DNA from 4 places in the Nonomuraea sp. NPDC059007 genome. Region 1 is predicted to be linked to each of the others. Evidence: riboswitches for the same ligand, from Rfam matches in the RefSeq annotation. Region 1 holds a riboswitch; each other region holds the start of a gene.
What was found. A riboswitch is a leader RNA that binds a small molecule or an ion and turns the genes downstream of it on or off. The one in region 1 is predicted to bind cyclic di-AMP.
Positions count from the first base shown of each region.

Region 2: linked by a shared signal. The riboswitch ahead of ACFWY5_RS44365 (NlpC/P60 family protein) and the one ahead of ACFWY5_RS24795 (CHAP domain-containing protein) in region 1 are both predicted to bind cyclic di-AMP.
Region 3: linked by a shared signal. The riboswitch ahead of ACFWY5_RS55620 (coiled-coil domain-containing protein) and the one ahead of ACFWY5_RS24795 (CHAP domain-containing protein) in region 1 are both predicted to bind cyclic di-AMP.
Region 4: linked by a shared signal. The riboswitch ahead of ACFWY5_RS10010 (C40 family peptidase) and the one ahead of ACFWY5_RS24795 (CHAP domain-containing protein) in region 1 are both predicted to bind cyclic di-AMP.

Region 1 covers NZ_JBHYJD010000014.1:222,252-226,717, forward strand. The annotation lists gene ACFWY5_RS24785 (hypothetical protein) at 1-877, opposite strand, end outside; gene ACFWY5_RS24790 (aldo/keto reductase) at 962-1,786, shown strand; cyclic di-AMP (ydaO/yuaA leader) riboswitch at 1,939-2,075, shown strand; gene ACFWY5_RS24795 (CHAP domain-containing protein) at 2,089-2,781, shown strand; gene ACFWY5_RS24800 (oxidoreductase) at 3,282-4,211, shown strand.
Region 2 covers NZ_JBHYJD010000042.1:83,772-88,237, forward strand. The annotation lists gene ACFWY5_RS44355 (cytochrome P450) at 1-559, opposite strand, end outside; gene ACFWY5_RS44360 (LuxR C-terminal-related transcriptional regulator) at 911-1,123, shown strand; gene ACFWY5_RS44365 (NlpC/P60 family protein) at 1,209-2,252, opposite strand; cyclic di-AMP (ydaO/yuaA leader) riboswitch at 2,258-2,406, opposite strand; gene ACFWY5_RS44370 (amino-acid N-acetyltransferase) at 2,744-3,313, shown strand; gene ACFWY5_RS44375 (RDD family protein) at 3,399-4,466, shown strand, end outside.
Region 3 covers NZ_JBHYJD010000084.1:17,739-22,204, reverse strand. The annotation lists gene ACFWY5_RS55640 (dihydrolipoyl dehydrogenase family protein) at 1-335, shown strand, start outside; gene ACFWY5_RS55635 (50S ribosomal protein bL37) at 339-416, opposite strand; gene ACFWY5_RS55630 (DeoR/GlpR family DNA-binding transcription regulator) at 549-1,328, shown strand; gene galT (galactose-1-phosphate uridylyltransferase) at 1,325-2,386, shown strand; cyclic di-AMP (ydaO/yuaA leader) riboswitch at 2,453-2,590, shown strand; gene ACFWY5_RS55620 (coiled-coil domain-containing protein) at 2,597-3,550, shown strand; gene ACFWY5_RS55615 (hypothetical protein) at 3,606-4,466, shown strand, end outside.
Region 4 covers NZ_JBHYJD010000005.1:150,207-154,672, reverse strand. The annotation lists gene ACFWY5_RS10025 (NlpC/P60 family protein) at 1-677, shown strand, start outside; gene ACFWY5_RS10020 (LysR family transcriptional regulator) at 692-1,570, opposite strand; gene ACFWY5_RS10015 (class I SAM-dependent methyltransferase) at 1,641-2,273, shown strand; cyclic di-AMP (ydaO/yuaA leader) riboswitch at 2,527-2,690, shown strand; gene ACFWY5_RS10010 (C40 family peptidase) at 2,755-3,231, shown strand; gene ACFWY5_RS10005 (hypothetical protein) at 3,301-4,002, shown strand; gene ACFWY5_RS10000 (M48 family metallopeptidase) at 3,999-4,466, shown strand, end outside.

The DNA.
Region 1 (4,466 bases):
CCCGGCTGGTCCACCAGTCGTCCGGCACCTCGACCGGTTCGACCGCGACCCCGCGGGTGCCGAGCAGCACGCGCAGCGAGGTGATGGCGGTCGAGGGCAGGCTCAGGACGCGCTGGCTCGCGTCCAGGCCACGAAGCGTGAGTTCGGCGGGCACACCGGCGTCGTGCACGGTGATGCCGGGCCGTTCCCTGATCACGGCCACGTCGACGGGGTCCTCGCGGCGGTGGGGAAAGTAGGCGAGCGGCTCGCTGGCGGCCAGCTCCGTCAGCCAGCGCAGGTAACGCTCGCGGTGCACGAGCCCGTTGCGCACCAGCGAGGTGCCGAGCACGACCGTGCGCTCGGCCGGGCCGGGCGAGCGCAGGGGTTGGGCGCGCAGCCAGCCGAAGTCGTGGCAGATGAGGTCGATGCCGCGCTCGCGCACGGCGCCGGCGAGGTCGTCCTTGACCGGCAGCGCGGTGAACACCGCCGTGCTGGAGGCGGCCAGCCGCAGCGCCGCCGCCGTCCCGAGGACCCTGCGCGGCAGTCCCGCCTTGTGCCTGGCCCTCAGCAGCGCCCGATACGGCCCCGCGGCCAGCAGTTCGAGCAGCCGGAGCGTGGCCAGCCCGTCGTCCACGATGACGATGCGGCCCGGCCGCGAGGTCAGCCAGCGTAGCTGCACCCGCCCGGAGAAGGCGTCACCGACCACCTGGACCGGCCGCGGCATCTCCTCGCTCGGCCTGGCCAGCTCGAGCCCGTCGGGCAGGTCGAGCCCGGCCAGCTCGCGGCGCGTGGCCACGAGTGCGCGCTGACGCGCCCTCGGCACGATGACCGTGCGCTCACCGAGCAGCCCGGCGTGGTGGGCCTCGACGGCGCAGAGCATCTGGAGCGGCGATTCCACCCAAGCCCATTGCTTCTTCACGACGGGTTCAAGCTAGCCCGGTCGCCTTAAGCCGCAGGGAACGCCATATGAACAATGGGTCGCATGAACTCGCTGCTGCTCAACACCGACGGTGTGCAGATCCCGCAGCTCGGCTTCGGCGTCTGGCAGGTGCCCGATGACGAGGCCGAACGCGCGGTCGCCACCGCGTTTCAGGCGGGATACCGCCATATCGACACCGCCAGGCTCTACTACAACGAGGAAGGGGTCGGCCGCGCCTTCCGGGAGTCGGGGCTGCCACGGGAGAAGGTGTTCATCACGACCAAGCTCTGGAACGCCGACCACAGCCGCGCCGAGGAGGCCTTCGAGGAGAGCCTGGCCCGTCTGGGCCTCGACTACATCGACCTTTACCTCATCCACTGGCCGGTTCCGGATCAGGACAAGTACGTCCAGGCATGGAAGTCCCTGGAAAAGATCTACCGAAACGGCCGGGCGCGCGCGATCGGCGTATCGAACTTCGGCGTGGAGCACCTCACCAGGCTCATCGACGAGGCCGAGATCACCCCCTCGATCAACCAGATCGAACTGCACCCGAACTTCCCCCAGATCGCCCTGCGCGCCTTCCACGAGGCCAACGGAATCCTCACCGAGGCGTGGAGCCCGCTGGGCCAGGGCAAGGGCCTGCTGAACGACCCCGCCCTCGCCACATTGGCCGGAAAACACGGCAAATCGCCCGCCCAGATCGTGCTCCGCTGGCACATCCAGCTCGGCAACGTGGTGATCCCCAAGTCGGTCACACCGGCGCGGATCAAAGAGAACATCCAGGTCTTCGGCTTCACGCTCGACCCTGAGGACATGGCTGCCATAGGAGCCCTCAACAACGGCACCCGTCTGGGACCTGATCCGGCAAATTTTAACTGGATGGGATGACCGGCTGGTGCGGCCTTTTGGCCGCACCAAGCCTTGGATGGTCATTTATGAGTTTGTAATCCCCTTGCCCCATGTATTACCTTCAGGTCATCCAAGGCATACGTCCGGGCTACCCGTTCGTTGCCAGACCATCGCACACACATCACAGGCTTTGCCTGTGACCGCTGAATCCGCACCCTCGCGGAACCGGGGACCCAGGTCCTTTGGGGTGAATCGGCGCCTCGCGCCGTAGGGCAGCTTCCAAGCCCGAACCCGTCAGCTAACCCGGTAAGCGGCATGGAAGCAAGGAGTCACCCCACCCGATGGCGAAGCATCGTCTTACCCGTGCCCCCAAGATCGACCTCACCCGCGCCGCGCTCGGCGTGACCATCGCCGCCACCGCGGCGTTCGCGACCCACCCCGCCCAGGCCGAGACGCACGCCGCGTCCGCCGCCGCGAAGGGCGTCCCGGAGACCGTCGTCCAGGCCGAGCCCGGCAAGAAGGCCGGCAGCGACCGGCCCAAGCCCACCGCGGCCCAGGTCCTCTCGCTGGCCAAGAAGCAGATCGGCACCCGCGAGGACTCCAGGGGCGGCGGCACCAAGTTCCAGAAGTGGTACATGTCCTCCCCCCGCGCCGCCGAGACCGTCAAGCGCGACGGCGGCAACCGCCAGGCCTACCTGAACGCCGCATGGTGCGCCATGTTCGTCAGCTGGGTCGGCGAGGAGACCGGCGCCCGCACCACCGTCGGCTGGGACGCCTACACCGTCACCCACGCCAAGTGGTTCAAGAACAACAACCGCTGGGGCGCCAGCGCGAAGCCCGGAGCCGTCGTCTTCTTCGCGTGGAGCGGCAGCAAGAGCCTCGACGCCATCAACCACGTCGGGTTCGTCATCAAGGACAACGGCAACGGCACCATCACCACCGTCGAGGGCAACACCGGCAACGGCAAGGTCGAGGAGCGCATCCGCCCCGCCTCCCAGGTCGTCGGCTACGGCTACCCCGACTACTCCGCCTGACTTCCCCCTCTCCCCCTCTCCCCTCCCCAGGAACGGCGCGCCCCCTCCCCCCGGGCGCGCCGTTCCCATTCCCAACCCCACCCCGCCGCGCGCTCTCCTCTGCTCCTGCACGCCCCCACCTCACCGCGCGCTCCCCTCCGCTCCCGCACGCTCCCTCACCCGCGCCGCCGCCGCCCCTTCCCGCTACCCCCCGCCCTTCCGTTACGGCAAGCCGCCGCCCCCGCCTCCCACCGCTGTGGGCGGGCGCCGATCGCCGGGCGCCGCGCACGTCGGACGGGGTCCCCACCGCCACGACGCCCCGCCGGCCCCCTCCCTCGGCCACGCCGGCCCGCGAAGCCCCGGCCCGCAACCCCGGCTCGCAATCCACGTCCCCCCGGGACCCCAAGCCCCACCCCGGCGTTGTCTGCTCCCCCGGGACCCCAAGCCCCACCCCGGCGTTGTCTGGTGACCGGGGAGGGAGTGGGCGGGTTAGGGTGACGGTGATCACGTTTGGAGGGGTCATGGGATGGACCGCAGCGGACATCGGCGACCTGTCAGGCCTGGCGGCCGTGGTGACGGGAGCCAACAGCGGCATCGGGATGATCGCCGCGGGTGAGCTGGCCAGGCGCGGCGCCGCCACCGTGCTGGCCTGCCGGGACGTCGCCAAGGGCGAGGCCGCCGCCCAGCTGATGAAGAAGGCGGCTCCCCACGCCTCGATCGAGGTCAGGCAACTTGACCTGGCCGATCTGGCTTCGGTCCGCGCGTTCGCCGCCGCGTACACCGGCGGGCTCGACGTGCTGGTCAACAACGCGGGCGTGATGGCGCTGCCGTACCGGCAGACCGTGGACGGGTTCGAGATGCAGTTCGGGACCAACCACCTCGGACACTTCGCGCTCACCGGCCTGTTGCTGCCCCGGCTGCTTGAGCGTCCCGACCCCCGCGTGGTGACGGTCAGCAGCGGCCTGCACAAGGGGGGCCACATCGACTTCGACGACCTCCAGGGCGAACGCTCCTACCGCAAGTGGGCCGCCTACGGGCAGTCCAAGCTGGCCAACCTGCTGTTCGCCTACGAGTTGCAGCGCCGCGCCGCCGGCGCCCTGACCAGTGTCGCCGCCCACCCCGGCTACGCCGCCACCAACCTCCAGGCCGTCGGCCCGCGCATGGAGGGCAACCCGATCCTGGAGTTCGGCTCCCGGCTGGGGAACGTGCTGTTCGCCCAGAGCGCCGAACGCGGCGCCCTGCCGCTTCTGTACGCCGCCACCGAACGCGGCCTGGCCGGCGGCACCTACGTCGGCCCCGACGGCCGCTTCGGCTCACGCGGCTACCCGACCCCCATCGACTCTTCCCCCGCCTCCAAGGACCGCGCCGTCGCCGCCCGCCTGTGGTCCGTCTCAGAAGCCCTCACCGGCGTCCATTACGACTTTCCCGCCGATACGGCTCCCGCCAAATAGATCTCCCTTTCACCTCAAATAGATCTCCCATCCCGTTATTTCTTCGTGATAAGCACCTGCTTAATCACACAAACACCAGTAACCCCAATAGCCACAGCCGCCATCACATTTCCCTCCCCTTGGCAGCACACGCCCGCACAACAACCGGATCGCTGACCACCCAGCCACGCGGCAGGCCGGGCTACCTGCCAAGCCGCCTGGCCTACCGGCTGCCTGGTCACCCACGAGGCGAGCCGCGCACCCAATCGGCCGGCC
Region 2 (4,466 bases), on a different contig from region 1:
CGGCGACCAGCAGCAGGACACAGGTGGCCAGGAGTTCGGCCTCGGTGAGCTCCCGGACCTGGGTCAGGGCGCTGAGCAGGTCCTCGCCGGGGCGTACGCGGCGCTCGGCCAGCAGTTCACGGAAGTACGCGCGGAACTCCAGACTTGCCCGCTCGGTGGTGTCCGCCTGGCCCGCGGGCAGCATCGGGTCGAGGCTACGGGCGAGCGTCTCGCTCCAGCCGCGGAAGCGCTCGTAGTCCTCGGGCGGTACGCCGAGCATCTCGGTGATCACCAGGACCGGCAGCGGATAGGCGAACTCGGCGACCAGATCGGCCTCCCCGCCCATGGCGCCGATCAGCTCCGCGGTGATCGCCTCGACCCTGGGGCGCAGCCGTTCGAGCATGCGGGGCGTGAACGCCCGGCTGACCAGAGCCCGCAGCCGCGTGTGGTCGGGCGGGTCGAGACGCAGGAACGACACCTGTGGCCGGTCGGGGTCATCGGTGTCCGCCGGGACGTGCCCGTGGCCGAAGCGGGGGTCGCGCAGCATGGCCGAGACGTGCTCGTGTGATGTGGCTACCACCAAACCGCCGCGGGTATGAAATAAATCGCCACGCTCGCGAAGCTCCCGGTACTTTCCGTACGGGTCACGCCGGAACCCGGGATCGAACGGATCGAATCCCAGCACGTCGGCGGGGGTCAGTGTCGGTGACCGAGGGGCGTTGTAAGGATCAGTGAGATCGCTCATCGTGCCCCGAAGTGTGACGACATATGGCGAGTAGTTCACATAGATTTGATCATGTCAATACAGCTGGTCAAGCTGGGCAATTGTCGAGCTTGACGACCTTTCCTGAATGCGTTTACCGTCTGCGGGACGAGCGCGTTGCGCGGTCCGATACGTCTGCGAGTTCTGCTGTTGGGGGGAGGGCTCCCGATGGATGTGCTCACCGAGGGCGTTGAGCTGAGCCACGCCGATTTAGCCTTGCTCGCCGAGCTGGCCAAGGGAGTCACGGTCGATCGGGTAGGGCGCCGGCTGGAGATCAGCGGACGCACGGTACGCCGCCGTTTGCGAGGGATATGCGACAGGATCGGTGTGGCCACCGCCATCGAGGCGGTGGCCTGGGCGGCACGCCGCCAGCTGATCTAGCAGGACCGAGACTCGACCCCGCCGGTTCGCCCGGCGGGGTCGGTTTTGGCTGGCGTGGGGTCCTGGTTCCGTCTCTTTGGCGGGGTCAGTTCGCGATGCGGACCGCGCCCGCCCACGGGCGGCGGGAGATCGACGCCAGGCGCACGACGTCGCCGGTCTGCGGCGCGTGCACCATCATGCCGCCGCCGACGTAGATGCCGACGTGGTGCAGGTCGCTGTAGAAGAACACCAGGTCACCGGGGCGCAGCTCCTCGCGGGAGATGCGGGTGCCGGCCGTCCACTGGTCGCCGGTGTAGTGCGGCAGCGAGATGCCGACCCGCTGGTAGGCCGCCATGACCAGGCCCGAGCAGTCGTAGGAGCTGGGACCCTCGGCGCCCCACACGTACGGCTTGAGCTGCTGCGTCAGCGCCCACCTGGCCGCCTCGGCCGCCTTGCCGGAGCCGGCGATCGGCAGGCTGACCCGCACCGCGCGGGTGCCCGGCCGCCCGGCCTCGCCGATGGCCCGCTGGAACAGGTCGCTCTCGACCTTCTTGACCAGCTTGCTGATCTTGTCGCGTCGGGCGTCCAGGTCCTCGACGATCTCGGTGACCTTGTCGATGCGGGTCTTCGCCTCGGACTGCGCCTTCTCGGCCAGTTCCCTGGCGCGGGTGACCTGGTTGACCTCCTCGCCCTGCTGCTGCTCCAGCGCGAAGCTGGTCGCGGCGCGGTCGAGGAAGAGCTCGGGGTCGTCGGAGGCGGCGAAGGCGAGGGCGCGGCTGAAGCCGCCCATCATGTACTCGCTCTGGGCGAGCATGCCCGCCCGCTGGCGCTTGGTGGCGAGATCGGCCTCGCTGGAGGCCAGCGTCTTCTTGGCGGCGTCGACGGCCTTCTGGGCGTCCCTGAGTTTCACACGCTGGCCGTTGAACTGCTCGCTGAGCGTCTCGATCTCCGTGTGGAGCTTCTCGGCCTGCTCCGACAGTTGCTTGAGCGACGGCTTCGGATCGGCGGCGGCGGAACCGAGAGGCGTGACGGTGAACGTCACCGCGGCTACGGCTGCCGTCAGGACGACCAGCCGCTTCTTGATGCCTGGTTCGGGAGGGCGGGCATGCTTGCCCGCGGGCTTCCCCTCACGGTTACGCGTGCGCTTCACCAACCAGCTCCTCTCATGGCCGCCTACCGGGTTAGCTGACGGGTTCGGGCCGGAGCAGCCCTACCGAGCCGTGGCTCGGATTCACCCCGGGATGGCCTGCGGCCACTGGCGGGTCCCCGGCTCCCCAGGGGAGGGGATTAGGCGTGCCGCCGCGCGTAAGAACGCGGGTGACATCGACGCTGGACACTAGTGCACTCCAGGTTCGTGCTCAACCAGAACTGCCAAGTCTGTTGAGGTTTCACAACCGAAGTGTCACGGGGGGATCACGTGCTCCGCCGTACAGGAGCGACTTTATGCGCACTTTGCGGGTGCATGGGACGTACGTGAGGTTCGGTGTCACCGGGGGAGTCATTGCTCGTCACCGGCTATTCGCCTGGTGGTTGAGGGGGCGATGGCTGTTGTCGGGCATGCTCGTCCACTGGGTGAGATGGTTGAGGAAGTAGGCGGGCAAATAGGGGGCAGCCGTAATTGCGTCTGTACTCTGAAGTGCCATGGAACAGGTCGCCGAACGGGCGGTACCCGACATCGAGGTCGTCGTGAGGCGGGCTCGCACGCCGGATGTCCGGACGATCAGGCGCCTGGTCGACACTTATGCCGGAGCCGGGCCGCGCCTGCTGGAAAAGGCCACGGTCACTCTTTACGAGGACGTCCAGGAGTTCTGGGTGGCTGAGCGTGGCGGGCAGGTCGTCGGATGCGGTGCCCTGCACGTGTTGTGGGAGGACCTCGCCGAGATTCGCACCGTGGCCGTCGATCCCGACGCCCGCGGTCTCGGAGTTGGGGGCCAAATCGTTACCGCTTTGATCGGAACGGCCCGCGAACTCGGGCTGCGGCGGGTGTTCTGCCTGACATTCGCGGTAGATTTCTTCGCCGCGCATGGGTTCCGCCCGATCCAGGGCACGCCGGTATCTCCCGAGGTCTACGCCGAGCTGCTCGCCTCCTATGACGAGGGCGTAGCCGAGTTCCTCGACTTGGAGCACGTCAAGCCCAACACCCTGGGCAACACCAGGATGCTGCTCCACCTGCCGTCGTTTGACTCGGACCTCGACCAAAGGGAAAGGTGATTGTAGATACCTATGTCGATACGTTGGGCAGCGAAGGCATGTGTCCTGACATGTGCCACATGCACACTCGAAGCGAGGTGACACGGTGAGCACCGGACAGCCGCCGTATCCACAGGACGACCCCGGCGACAACTCCGGGACTCCCGAATACGGACAGCACAACGCGGGCCACGCACAGGGCGAGCCCGACCCGGACGTGACCGTTGTGGGTTACCGCCAAGACGGCGACCCCTACGGCCAGCAGGGATACGGACAGCAGTCCGGCTCCCAGCCGGGTTACGGTCAGCAGCCCCAGTACGGCCAGCAGCAGGGATACGGTCAGCAGCAGCCTCAGTACGGCCAGCAGCCCGGCTCGCAGCCGGGTTACGGCCAGCAGCCTGGCTACGGCCAGCAGGCCCAGCAGCAGCCCGAGTACGGCCAGCAGCCGGGTTACGGTCAGCAGCAGCCCGGCTACGGCCAGCAGCCCGGTTACGGCCAGCAGGCCCAGTCGCAACCCGGCTACGGCCAGCAGCAGCCCGAGTACGGCCAGCAGCCCGGCTCGCAGCCGGGTTACGGCCAGCAGCCCGGCTCCCAGCCGGGTTACGGCCAGCCTGGCTACGGTCAGCAGCAGCCTCAGTACGGCCAGCAGCCCGGCTCGCAGCCGGGTTACGGCCAGCAGCCTGGCTACGGCCAGCAGGCCCCGTCCGGGCAGCAGTACGCCCAGCCGGGCTACGGCCAGCAGCCGGGTTACGGCCAGCAGCAGCCCGGATACGGTCAGCAGCAGCAGCCGCAGGGCTACGGCCAGCAGGGCTTCCAGCCCGGCTACGGCAAGCCCTACGGTCAGCCGGTGGGCGTCCAGCCGCCCGGCGCGCCCGCGCCGCTGGCCGAGTGGTGGCAGCGGCTGGTCGCCCGAATCATCGACGGTGTGCTCTTCGGCATCGTCTACTGGGTGATCACGCTGATCATGGCCGGCCTGTTCCTGGCGACCTACAGCTCGCTCGACGGTTCCAGCTCGGGCTTCTTCGGCTCAGTGGTCATCGGGCTCATCTCGGGTGTGCTGGTCGGGGCGATCTACATCGCCTACGAGCTGATCATGACCAAGATGAACGGGCAGACGCTCGGCAAGATCGTCATGGGCATCAAGATCGTCCCGGCCGGCGGCACCATGCCGCAC
Region 3 (4,466 bases), on a different contig from region 1:
CCCGGGTGACCTTCACCGATCCCGAGGTGGGCGCGGTGGGCCTGACCGAGGCGCAGGCCCGCGAGCGGGGCCTGGATGTGCGCGTCGCCGTGGGCGATCTGGGCACGCGCGGCTACATCGCCCAGGCCGAGGGGCTGGTCAAGCTGGTGGCGGCCGACGGCGTCCTGGTCGGCGCGACCGTGGCGGCGCCGCCCGGGGGCGAGGTCCTGGGTCTGCTGACGCTGGCGGTGCACGCCCGCGTCCCGCTCACCAGGCTCGACGAGATGATCTACGCCTACCCGACGTTCCACCGGGCGGTTTCGGCCGCCGTGAAGGAGCTCACCGCGGCCGGGTGACCGTCAGCGCGACGCGGGGCGCTTGCCGTGGTTGGCCTTCTTCTTCTTGCGTGCTCGGGACTTGCGGGCGCGCCTTGCCATCCGTCGTCCTCCTTTGAGCGGGCCTTTTCCAGTACGGCATGCGTATCCCACACCAGGCCCCCCGGCAAGCGACCTCACATTCTTCAACATGTTCATGTCATAATCTGTTTGAACTTGTTGGAAGGAGGGCGTGTGCTCGCACAGCAGCGGCAACAGACGATCCTCGAACGGGTCCGGGCCAGCGGCGGCGTCCGCGTGGCCGACCTCGTGCGCGAGCTCGGCGTCTCCGACATGACCGTGCGGCGCGATCTGGAGTCGCTGGCCGAGCGCGGCCTGCTGGAGAAGGTGCACGGCGGCGCGACCACACTCGGCCCCGGCTCCACGGAAGAGCCGGGCTTCACCGCCAAGTCCGCCCGCCAGCAGCAGGAGAAGGAGGCGATCGCGCGCCGCGCCGCCGAGCTGGTCGGGCCGGGCACCGCGGTCGCCCTGTCGGCGGGCACCACCACGTGGGCGCTGGCCCACCACCTGGTCTCGGTGCCCGACCTCACCGTCATCACGAACTCGGTCCCGGTCGCCGACGTCTTCCACCGCGCTCCGCGCGCCGACCGCACGGTGGTGCTCACCGGCGGCGTCCGCACGCCCTCCGACGCGCTGGTCGGTCCCGTCGCCGTCGCCGCGATCCGCCGCCTGCACGTGGACACGCTGTTCCTGGGCGTGCACGGGATGAGCGCGCGCGCCGGGTTCACCACGCCGAACCTGCTGGAGTCGGAGACCGACCGGGAGCTGGTGGCCGCCGCCCACCGCCTGGTCGTGCCGGCCGACCACACCAAGTGGAACACCGTCGGCATCAGCACGATCGCCGACCTGGCAGAGGCCGACGTCGTCATCAGCGACCAGGGTCTGCCCGCCGAGGCGCGCGCCGAGCTGGCCGAGCGCGTCGGGGAACTGATCATCGCGGAGGGCACGCAGTGAAGCGCACCATCACCCACCTGGCCGACGGGCGAGAGCTGATCTACTTCGACCGGCGCGACGACGCCGACCGCGGTGCGGTGGACCGGCGTCCGCTCGACCCCCGGCCACTCGCCTCGGAACTTCGCTACGACCCGCTGACCGAGGAGTGGATCGCGATCGCGGGGCACCGGCAGACGCGGACGTTCCTGCCGCCCGCCGACGAGTGCCCGCTGTGCCCGTCGTCCGACACGCGGGCCTCGGAGATCCCGGCGCACGACTATGACGTGGTGGTGTTCGAGAACCGCTTCCCATCTTTCAGCGGAAATTTTGGGACTTATCACGATGTGGGCGGCTTGAGTGAGGTGCGGCCGGGTGCGGGGCGGTGTGAGGTGGTGTGCTTCACCTCCGAGCACTCCTCGTCGTTCTCACGGCTGAGCGACGCGCAGGTCGAGCTGGTCATGGAGGCGTGGGCGGACCGCACCGCCGAGTTGTCCGCGATCGAGGGCGTGGAGCAGGTCTTCGTCTTCGAGAACCGGGGCGAGGAGATCGGGATCACGCTGCCCCACCCGCACGGGCAGATCTACGCCTACCCGTACGTGACGCCGCGGACCAAGCTTCAGCTCGCGGCGGCGCAGCGGCGGCCGGGGCTGTTCGCGGACGTGCTGGCCGCCGAACGGGCCGGGGAGCGGGTCGTGGCGGCCAACGAGTTGTGGACCGCCTTCGTCCCGGCCGCGGCGCGCTGGCCGTACGAGGTGCATGTCTACCCGCATCGTCAGGTGCCGGACCTCGCGGCGCTGACCGAGGCGGAGCGGGCGGCCTTCGCGCCGCTCTACACCTCGGTGCTGCGGGCGCTGGACGGAATCTTCGGGGTGGCCATGCCGTACATCTCGGCGTGGCACCAGGCGCCGGTGCGGTACCTGCGTGAGCTGGGACATCTGCACCTGGAGCTGTTCTCGATCAGGCGCGCGCCCGGCAAGCTCAAGTACCTGGCGGGGTCGGAGTCGGCGATGGGGGCCTTCGTCAACGACGTGCTGCCCGAGGAGGCCGCACGCCTGCTTCGATCACAGGTAGATCACTAATTGGTTTCCACTTGAAGTCGCATTGCCCGCCATTTACTACTAATATCCCTCACGCACCGGTTGTCACAGCCGTTGCCGCCTAATCCCGGGCGTGTTGCCCGGGAGCCGGGGACCCAGCCTCACCTGGGGTGAATCCACTTCGGTGGTAGGGCATCTCCCAGCCCGAACCCGTCAGCTAACCCGGCCGGCAGATGGAGAGGAATCCCCCACGTGGCGGTTGCGTCCCCCGCGACTTTGGCCATCGGTCTCATCACCGCCGCAGCTGTGGCGTTCACCCCGGCGAGCGCGCACGCCGCGCCCAAGCCGGGCGAGAAGCAGCTGCGGGCCGAGCTGAAGAAGCTCAACACCCAGGTCGACAAGCTCATCGAGAGTTACAACGGCAAGCGCGTGGCACTCGCCAAGGCGAAGGAGGCGGAGAAGTCCGCCCAGGCGCGCCTGGCCACCGCCGAGACGGCGCTGGTCGAGGCCGAGCGGCGGGTGGCCGAGATCGCCCAGCTGCGCTACCAGGGCAGCGGCGGCACGCTGCCCGGCTTCCTGTACACGCCTGACGCGCCGGGCGCGGCCGTACTGGAGCAGCTCACCGACGAGGAGCAGGCGGTCATCGCGGGCGTCGCCGCCGCCCGCGACGAGAAGAAGAAGGCCGCGGACGCGGCCGCCGCGCTCACCACCCAGATCGCCGGACAGGCGGACGAGGTGGCCAAGGAGCGCGACGAGGCCGAAGGCGTCATCAAGGACATCAAGGACAAGCTCCAGGACCTCATGCCGTACGGCACCGGCAAGCGCAACGACGGATCCTGGGCCCCCGAGCTGCCCTCCGGCTCCGACAACATCACCTCACGGATGCGGATCATCCGCGACGAGATCAAAAAGACCTTCAACCTGCCCTTCGAGGTCGGCTGCTACCGCTCGGGCGGCGGCGGCGAGCACCCGCTCGGCCGGGCCTGCGACTTCATGATGAGCACCGGCGGCTCCATGCCCACCGCCGCCAACCAGGCGCTCGGCGACCAGATCGCGGCCTGGGCGATCAAGAACAAGAACCGCTTCGGCGTGAAGTACGTGATCTGGAAGCAGCGCATCAACATGGGGTCGGGATGGCGGGCGATGAGCGACCGCGGCAGCATCACCGAGAACCACTTCGACCACCCGCACATCTCCATGCAGTGAGCGCGCCCCAGTAGTGTGACCCCTCGGATGTGATCACCGGGCAAGGAGGGGCACCGTGGCGCTGCAGCCACCACCGGGGCTGGCCATGCTGCTCAACATCGTCGTCTCGTGGCCGCTCGTCGACGAGGACCGGCTGCACGCGGCCGGTACCCAGTGGATCTCCTTCGCGATGACGGCGGTGCGCGTCTCCTCGGCCGCGGCCACGCACGCCGCCCAGACCACCGCGCGCAACGAGGGCGAAGGCGTGCGGGCGTTCGACGGCGAGTGGCGCGACACCTCCGCCCGCACCGGCGACGCGGTCACCGCCGCGCTGCTCATCGGCGGCGCGTTACAGATCTCCGCGATGATCGTGCTGGCCATGAAGGTGGCGCTGATCGTCCTGCTCATGCGGCTCGCCCTGCACCTGGCGCGGCTGGTCGCCGCCTCGGGCCCCACCGCCGGCGCCTCGCTCGCCGCCGTGGGTCCCGTCGTGGGCGGCGCCAGGACGGCCGCGCGGGAGATCATCCGCCGGATGGTCGAACTGCTGGAACGCAGCGCGCTGCGCCTGTTCGGACGCGCGTCCGCGCTGCTGCGCAAGCCGGCCTCCAAGACGGGGTCCGGCGCGATCCCGCCCGGCAAGCGGCCGCCGACGCCCGTGCGCGGCCCCGGCAACCACCTTGAGTCGGCGGCCGACAAGAGCGTGGACGTCTCGTCCATCACGCCGTACCCGATCTGGCGGCGGGACCGCCCGCCGGTCTACCGCGCCGAGGACAGGTCTCCCGACGAGATCTTCGAGCGGGGACTGCTGCCGCGCGACCCGTCGATGACGAACCTGTCCGACCACGTGCTCAAGTCCCGGCCGTCCGCCTTCGTCGGGACCAGCACGCGGATGGACATCGACAACGCCGTCCCGCGCCGCTTCGTCTACGAGGTCGAC
Region 4 (4,466 bases), on a different contig from region 1:
CCGACGTGACCTCGTGGCCGGCGATGATGGGCGAGGGCGACCCCATGAGCATGCTCAACGGCATGGCCCTCACCGGCCAGCTCCAGGCCGAGCGGGCGGAGAAGCTGGCCGCGTTCGACCGGGAGAACAAGGGCCTCAAGACCGAGCGCGACCTGGCCCAGGACGCGCTGGTCGCGGCCGACAAGGAACGCGACGAGGTCGAGAAGGAACGGGCCGAGATCCTCAAGCTGATCCAGGAGCAGAAGAAGCTCCTGCGCGAGCTCGGGGCGTACAAGACCGGCGATCCCAACAGCACCGGCATCAAGTACACGGGCCCGGCCACCGGGAACGCGGCGGCGGTGCTGAAGTTCGCGTTCGGGCAGGTCGGCAAGCCGTACATCTACGGCGGCACCGGTCCGCGCGGGTACGACTGCTCGGGCTTCACCCAGGCCTCCTGGCGGGCGGCCGGCGTCTCGCTGCCGCGGACGACCTGGCAGCAGTGGGCGTGGGGGGCCAAGCGCCGGGTCTCGCTCGACGCGCTGCGCCCCGGTGACCTGATCTTCAGCGAGGGCCTCGGCCACGTCACCATCTACGCGGGCAACGGCAACATCGTGCACGCGCCCCAGACGGGTGACGTCATCAAGGTCGTCAAGTTCTCCTCGTACGGCAGGCGCGTCGTGGGCGCGATCCGGCCCTGAGGCCCCGGCCGGCGTTACGGCCCGCCGTACCCGAGCATGGTCCGCAGAAGCTCCTCCACGGCCGGTGAGCGGCCGGGCGCGGGCAGGACGGCGGCGAAGACGCGGCGCGCGGGCAGGGCGGGCTCGGGACGTAGGAGCCTGATGTCCGGGCGCAGGGCCGCGCCGCCCGCGATCGACGGGAACACCATCACCCCGACGCCCGCCGCCACGAGCCCCTGGCGCCCGTTCCAGTCGTCGCACAGGTGGCTGACGCGCGGCGGCGCCCCCAGCGCCGCGGCGAGCTCCGACAGCGGCCCGAGGCAGTCGGGGTGGCTGCCGTCGATCCACGCCTGCCCGGCCAGAGCGCGCAGCCGCACGCTCTCCCCGGCCGCCAGCGGGTGACCTTCCGGCAGCGCGACCAGCAGTTCGTCGTCGAGCAGCGGCACCAGGTCCAGGCCGGCGGGCGCGGGGTCCCACGAGGTGACCAGCGCGAGGTCGGCCTCTCCGGCGAGGACGGCGGACGCGCCGCCGCCGACGGTCAGGGACAGCTCGACCGCCGGGTGGCGGGCGGCGAAGACGCGGAAGCACTCGGGCACGAACGCGGTGGCGGCGCTCGGGAAGGCCTGTACGCGCACCCGCCCCCGCTCGCCCGACGCGTGCGCGGCCAGCCGGGTCTCCAGCAGCACGATCCCGTCGAGCACGTACGCGGCCTGCTCCAGCGCGGCCTGCCCGGCGCCGGTGGGCCGTACGCCGCGCGGCAGGCGGTGGAACAGCAGCACCCCCGCCCGGCGCTCCAGCGCGGCGATCTGCCGGGAGACGGCCGGCTGGGTCATGGAAAGCGCCTCGGCCGCCGCCGAGAACGACCCGAGCCGGCCCACCTCTGACAGCACCTTCAGCGACCAGACGTCAAGCATGCATGGAGCTTATGCCTTTCATGCCGAACCCGCAGTGGTACGCATGGCTCGCGCGCAGCACGATCGGGGCATGGACACCTGGATTCTCTCCGCGCTGCCCGCGGCTCCCGCCCGCGTTCTCGACGCCGGTTGCGGCGACGGCGCGCTGGCCGGTGCGCTGATCGCGCGCGGCCACGACGTCACTGCCATCGACCTCGACCCGTCCGCGGCGCTCGCGGCGGGCGTGCCCGCCAAGCGCGCCGACCTGACGGTTTATGAGGACGACCCGTTCGACGTCATCGTGCTGTCACTGTCGCTGCACCACATGCACCCGCTGGGGGCCGCACTCGACCGGGCGGCCGCGCTGCTGAAGCCGGGCGGGCTGCTCGTGGTGGACGAGTTCGCCTGGGACTGGGCCGACGAGGCCGCCGCCACCTGGTTCTACGACGCCGGAACCCTGCTCGGCCGCTTCGACGGGCCCGAGCGCGACCCGGTGACCCGCTGGCGCGAGGCGCACGTCGATCATTCGCCCGCGGGGGACATGCTCGACGCCATCGCCGCCCGGTTCGAGATCCGGCGGACGCGGCGCGTGCCGTACCTCTTCCGCTATCTCGGCGGCGAGCACGCCGCGCGGCTGAAGGAGATCGAAGAGGTACGGCACACGCCGACCGGCTTCCGGCTGACCGCTGTGACGCGTGTGACAGGAGGGGCGGAAGGGACCTGACTCACCCCTGGAGCTCCAAGTGTGAGGAGGGTCACATTTGAGTAACGGGACCCCGCTGTCCAGCAGGAGTTCCCGTCCTGACAGGGTCCTTTATCTGATCTTTACAGCTTTGCCAGGACTTTGCCGGGTCATGAACCCGGGAGTACGTTCTGGCGTCGCGGCGAACAAGCCATGGCGCCGCGAACCGGCATCGGCCCCGTCCGGGCTCGATGAGGACCCATAGAGATCCGCCGGTCGCCCCCGTCCGACAAGGGGCCGCGACCTGCCGAGTCCGTGCAGCCAGGAGGCACGGAGCCGGGGAACCACCGATCCCATTCCCCCGGGATCAAGGGGTGAATCGGCGCGTTCAGCGTGCCGTAGGGCGACTTCCAGGCCCGAATCCGTCAGCTAACCCGGTAGGCGTTCGTGGAAGAACCAAGGAGAAATCCTGTCTACCTCCCTGCACAACCCCCGTCTTGTTCTCGGTGGCGCGGCGCTCGCCATGACCGTGACGGCCGGAGGGTTCGCCCTCCATGCCCCGGCGGCCCAGGCGGCGACCACGGCCAAGACCACCACCTCGGCCAAGACGGCGACGCAGTCGACGACTGCCCGGCAGAAGAGCAAGGCCCGCAAGGCCGTCTCCGCGGCAAGGGCGCAGATCGGCGACCCGTACCGCTACGGCGGAACGGGACCCGGCGCCTTCGACTGCTCCGGTCTCGTCCAGTTCGCCTGGAAGAAGGCCGGAGTCAAGATCCCCCGCGTGACGCACAGCCAGTACGCGCGCATCAAGAAGAAGATCTCGTGGAAGTCTCTGCAGCCGGGTGACCTGCTGTTCTTCCGCGGTCGAGGCCACGTCGGCATGTACGTCGGCAACGGCAAGATGGTCCACTCGCCGAGTTCCGGCAAGCGGGTGCGCATCGAGCGGCTCAGCGGATGGCGCAAGTCGTCCTTCGCGGGAGCCGTCCGGCCCGGTCTGTAGTCGTCCGGACCGAAAGGCCCCGTCCCCTCCCGGGACGGGGCCTTCGCGCGTCCGGCTACCATCAGGGCCGTGGTCGTGAGCCGTCGCGCCGCGCTCGCGGCCCTCCTGGTCTTCGCGCTGGGCTGCGCCCCCGAGCGGGCTCCTGACGCGGGAGCGGACCGCGGCGACCTTCAGCGGCGCGCCGAGCGGGCGGCGGCGCGCGTCGCGGCGATCCTCGGGCAGCCGGTACGGCCCAGCGTCGAACTCGCCGAGAACGCGGCACACGCGGCGCGGACCGCGGGCGTGGGCTCGGTCGAGGGCCTGGCCGCGATCGCCCACGACGGCAGGGTCATCGTGATCCCGGAGAACTACGCCAAACTCACCCCCACCGGACGCGACGTCGTCCTCGCCCACGAGCTGACTCACGTCGCCGCCGGCACCGGCGGGCTGCCGGCCTGGCTGTACGAGGGGTTCGCCGACTACGTGGCCTACAAGGACGCGGGCCTGGCCGTGCCCGTGGCGGCGGCCGAACTCGCCACCGAGGTACGTGCCGGACGGGTGCCCGGGAAACTGCCCGGGGCGGACGCGTTCGCGCCCGGGGCCGCGCGGCTGGCACAGTCCTACCAGGAGGCCTGGCTGGCGTGTCGCTTCCTGGCCGCGCGCTTCGGCGAGGACAGGCTGGTGAGGTTCTACCGCGACGCGCGGCGGCTGGGCGTGGAACGGGCCGTGCCCCTGCCGTCCGGCGAGCTCGTCGCCGGATGGCGCGCCTATCTACGGGAGGAACTCGAGTGACCGATCAGCGGGACAAGGCCCCCGCGCGGATACGGCGGCAGGCCGGGATCGCCGCCGTCGTGCTCGGCGCCGTCGTGGTCGCGGTCGCCGCGTTCACCACGCCGTGGCGGGCGCTGCCGCCGGGAGCGCCCCAGGTCGCCCCCGATCCGGCCCGCGACTTCTCCGCCGCCGAGATCGCCAGGTCGCAGGCGTTCGACGCGGCCACCAGCGTGCCGTCGTACCTGTCGTTCGGGCTCACGATCCTGTTCGCCGGGCTGCTGGTCGCCACGCCGCTCGGCGCGAAGGTCCTCCGGCGGCTCAAGGGCCCGTGGTGGCTGCGGGTCCTGCTGGGCGTCCTGCTGCTCACGGTGCTGGTCGAGGTCGTGCGCTGGCCGCTCGGAATGTGGTTCGAGGTACGGCTGCGCGAGTTCGGCCTGTCCACGCAGGACTGGGCGGGCTGGAGCGGCGACCGGCTGAAGAACATC